DNA from 2 places in the Lysinibacillus sp. UBA5994 genome. Region 1 is predicted to be linked to the other one. Evidence: riboswitches for the same ligand, from Rfam matches in the RefSeq annotation. Region 1 holds a riboswitch; the other holds the start of a gene.
The links. Region 1 has a riboswitch for cobalamin ahead of B3D98_RS16970 ((2Fe-2S) ferredoxin domain-containing protein). Riboswitches for the same ligand answer to the same signal wherever they lie in the genome.
Positions count from the first base shown of each region.

Region 2: linked by a shared signal. The riboswitch ahead of nikA (nickel ABC transporter substrate-binding protein) and the one ahead of B3D98_RS16970 ((2Fe-2S) ferredoxin domain-containing protein) in region 1 are both predicted to bind cobalamin.

Region 1 is NZ_DJAU01000056.1:145,100-147,506, forward strand. It holds gene B3D98_RS16965 (energy-coupling factor ABC transporter permease) at 1-16, opposite strand, end outside; cobalamin riboswitch at 166-350, opposite strand; cobalamin riboswitch at 602-783, shown strand; gene B3D98_RS16970 ((2Fe-2S) ferredoxin domain-containing protein) at 930-1,301, shown strand; gene cobJ (precorrin-3B C(17)-methyltransferase) at 1,306-2,407, shown strand, end outside.
Region 2 is NZ_DJAU01000026.1:139,388-141,794, reverse strand. It holds gene metE (5-methyltetrahydropteroyltriglutamate--homocysteine S-methyltransferase) at 1-1,151, shown strand, start outside; cobalamin riboswitch at 1,301-1,493, shown strand; gene nikA (nickel ABC transporter substrate-binding protein) at 1,643-2,407, shown strand, end outside.

The DNA.
Region 1 (2,407 bases):
ACCATGATAATTTCAAAAAGCTTTCCTCCTAACTAATTAATAGATTTTTAGAATATTGCGTGCGTAATTAAAAAAAGCACTTCTCCTTAGGTGGAAAAGTGCATAGCTAAAAAAGCAAATAACAGTCTCATCTGCTAAGCCGCACACCTATCCTCGTAGGTTGAAACGATCACTTATTTTTCGGCAGGTCTCCTGGCTCTAGTTCAATGCTTTATAGGTCTTCCCATCCGTTGGACAGTGACATATTCTATAAAGCTCCCTATTACAGTGGCGGGACCGCGCCGGACTCAAACCGGCTTCCCTTTTAAGCAAAATGACAAGCACTTTGCACCGAAAAACATTCAAATTGTGAGATTTCACGACAAAGTGTAACATGAATTTCCATAAATATGCTATACCTTTTATGAAATTTTTTAAATTAAAGGTCAACGGTGAATATTCTGATAAAATTTTGTGCGCAAATTATATAGATTGTATAAATTTCATACCTAGTTCCATTCAAAATTGATAAATTTGTCATAAATTTTTAAAGAAATATTGAAATTTTAAAATAATAAGATATGATAAAGACAGTTTTCTATTTAAAATTCTACTAAAAATTTCATATAAAACGTCAATAAGTGCTCGAATAGCTCGAGATAATAGGGAAATTGGTGAAAATCCAATACAGCCCCCGCTACTGTAATAGCTGATGAAATCGCAAAGCCACTGGTGCAAACTTGGGAAGGTGCGACAGTAAAATGAAGCTTAAGTCAGGAAACCTGCTTATTTGATTGTGCATGCAAACTTTTCGGAGGGAGAAGTTGAAGCGAAAGCGGGTACCTGTATTTCATTCTATTCGTTTTTATTTGGCTTCTACAAAACCTTTACTCTTCGTTATAGAGTAAAGGTTTTTCTTTTTCCAAAAAGCAAATGAGGGGAGACAGAAGATGACAACTTGGAATTTAGAGGGGATGAAAACACATCTCTTTATTTGCAATGGCAGTAGCTGCATGAAAAAGGATGGGGAGGAAATTACCTTAGCCATTCGAGATGAGATACAGCGGCAAGCACTCGATCAGGAAATACATACGACAAGAACGCGCTGTAATGGACGCTGCAAGGATGCTTGTGTGGTAATCGCTTATCCTCAAGGAAACTGGTATCGTGTGCCATCAACAGAGCATGCTAGAACACTAGTACAAGATTTACATCATGAATCCTTATACAACGAACATGTCTTTACACTTCGTGAAGGTACATTACAGCGTACTGCTCAAACAACTGCCATTAAAGGGATCGAAAAGGTGAAAGAGGGGTAACAACATGGCGCAAAAAGGAAAAATTTTCGTAGTAGGCTTTGGACCTGGAGATTTTAAGCATATTACGACACGTGCAGTAGAGGCTTTACAACAAAGTGATATGATTATAGGCTATAAAACCTATGTAGAGCTGATTCAAGATTTAGTAAGTGCAAAATCGATTGTTAGTACAGGCATGACAGAAGAAGTGTCGCGTGCACAGGAAGCCGTTCGTCAAGCTGAAGCAGGGAGCATCGTCTCAGTAATTTCGAGTGGTGATGCAGGCGTCTATGGCATGGCAGGATTAGTCTATGAGGTGTTAATTGAGCTAGGCTGGACAGAAGCAACAGGAATTGAAGTTGAAATTGTTCCTGGGATTTCTGCGATTAATTCATGCGCTAGCATACTTGGTGCACCTATTATGCACGATGCTTGTACAATCAGTTTGAGTGACCATCTAACACCTTGGAATTTAATTGCAAAGCGTGTCGAGGCAGCTGCAATGGCGGACTTTGTCATTGCTTTATACAATCCTAAAAGTGGACGTCGAACAAGACAAATTGTCGAGGCTCAACGAATACTCTTAGAATATCGTTCGCCAGACACACCAGTAGGGCTTGTGAAAAGTGCCTATCGAGAGCGTCAAGAAGTGACCATGACAACACTAGCAGAAATGCTAGAACATGATATTGGTATGTTGACAACTGTCATTATCGGGAATTCGTCAACATTTTTCTATGACAATAAGATGATTACGCCCCGCGGTTACCAACGTAAATATACCCTGGGTGAAGAGAAACAGCCATTACGTCCACATCAACGTTTACGCGAAGAAAATGAACCTTGGGCAATGAACCAAGAGACGGGAACAGCGCGAAATGACTTTACGGCTGACCCTAATGCAGGGCGCTTTAATAAACCCAGTATTGCCGCTACGCCAAAGCCTAAAAAAACAGCTCTTGAAATGGCTACAGCGGCACTTGCAATGGTAAAAGGGACAAGCGCAGTCAAAGTAACACCGAAGCTTGTACAGCAAAAAATAGAATCTATTTTTGAATTAGCAGTAAGTCCTGGTGTAGCCAATAAGTTTTTTACTCCCCAGCAAATGATGACGTTAGCGGAGGTCG
Region 2 (2,407 bases), on a different contig from region 1:
TTGAGGCTCTAAAAAATCATCCAATCCGCCAAAATAAGTTAATTCATCAAGCCGTTCAAACTGTGACAAAGCAAGATTTTGAACGACACAGTAATTTTACGAAGCGACAAACGATCCAACAACAAGCCTTAGGATTACCGCTGTTTCCAACAACTACAATCGGTAGCTTCCCGCAATCAGATGAAGTGAAAAGAAATCGTAATGCGTGGCGAAAGAAACAATTATCGAATGAAGCCTATGAAACATTTTTAGAAGACGAAACAAAGCGCTGGATCTCCATACAAGAGGAATTAGATATCGATGTACTTGTTCATGGTGAATTTGAGCGTACAGATATGGTCGAATATTTCGGTGAAAAGCTGACTGGCTTTGCCTTTACAGAGAAAGCGTGGGTTGTTTCATATGGATCACGCTGTGTGAAGCCTCCGATCATTTATGGAGATGTTGCATGGGCTTCACCAATTACCGTAAAAGAATCCGCCTATGCCCAAAGCCTAACGAAGCGATTTGTAAAAGGCATGCTGACAGGGCCAGTAACAATATTAAATTGGTCCTTTGTGCGAGATGATTTGTCCCGTAAAGATGTCGCTTATCAAATTGCATTAGCACTCCGTAAAGAGGTGGAAGCACTAGAAAACGCAGGTATATCAATTATTCAAGTGGACGAGCCAGCGTTAAGAGAAGGTTTACCGCTTAGAAAGGAGGAATGGGGGGCTTACTTAGAGTGGGCTGTCAATTCCTTTAAGCTTGCGACATCTAGTGTCAAAGATGAAACACAAATCCATACACATATGTGTTACTGCGAGTTTAATGATTTCATCGAACCAATTAGCGCACTAGATGCAGATGTGATTTCCATAGAAACATCACGAAGTCATGGGGAACTTATTACCTCACTACAAGTACAGCCCTATAAAAAAGGAATTGGCTTAGGCGTCTATGATATTCATAGCCCTCGTGTACCAAGCGAGGATGAAATGCTCGCTATTATGAAAGATAGTCTACAGGTGCTGGACCGTTATCAATTCTGGGTGAATCCAGATTGTGGCTTAAAAACGAGAAAAGAAGATGAAACCGTTGCAGCTTTAGCGAATATGGTTGCTGCTACTAAAACGTTGCGTCAAGCTGTACAGCAATCTACATCAAGCTAACGAAATGATTTTTAATCTACTACATCTACTCTCCAATAACGAAGACTAGGGTAAATCCCTAGTCTTTTTATGTTACGTCGATATATATATATTATCTTCAGAAAGTAAAATTGACGTGAACAGGCGAGCATGTTATGTTTATTACTAATTTCATAGCAATCATTACAAGTTTGAGTGAAATCGTCTTTCATTCAATTAAAAGGAAAATGGGTGAAAATCCCATGCTGTCCCGCAGCTGTAAATGAGGAGTTTTGTTTCAAATACCACTGAGTGAGTACTTGGGAAGGTGAAACAAAATGATGATTCATGAGCCAGAATGCCTGCTTGTAAGAAGATTCATTGATGATCTACGAAAGATAGGGAGATGGATGGAGACTTGCTCATCGTGGGTTTTTCTGTCCTTATTCTTTTTTAGAATAAGGTTTTTTTATGCCTTCTCTTCTTCAACAAGTAGATGTATTTGTACTACGAATAGAGATAGGAGACAGAAAATGAGATTGACAAAGTATTTACTTCCTTTCCTGCTTGTCCTGACGTTCAGTTTACTTGCTGGCTGTACAGGCACGGATGAAGAAAAGGAAAAGACCTCAGCAAACCAAACAGATGAAAAAATAATAACGATTGGCTGGCCATTAGATGTCGGTCCATTGAATCCTCATACATATTTACCGAATCAAATGACTGCCCAAGCAATGGTTTATGAATCCTTGGTGGAATACAATGATGATGGTACTGTTACGCCTAAGCTCGCCGAAAGCTGGGACATCTCTGAGGATAAAACTTCGTATACTTTCCATCTAAGAAAAGACGTGAAATATTCAGACGGCACTGCATTTAATGCAGATAATGTCATTCGTAACTTTGACGCCGTTTTAGCGAATCGAGACATGCATTCTTGGATGGGCATGGTTAACCACATGAAAGAGGTTGTAAAAGTAGATGATTTTACAATTCGTCTGCAATTGGATGAGCATTATTATCCAGTCTTAAACGAACTTGCCTTCGTCAGACCTTTCCGTTTTTTAGGGGATAACGGATTCCCAAAGGATGATATGACGCAAGATTCTATCAAAGCACCGATTGGAACAGGCCCTTGGGTATTAACTGAATACAAAAAGGACGAATATGCATTATTTAGTCGCAATGAAAACTATTGGGGAGAAAAACCACTAGTTGAACAAATAAAAGTAAAAATTATTCCTGACTCAGAATCTATTTCATTAGCATTTGAAAACGAAGAATTAGATTTAATTTAT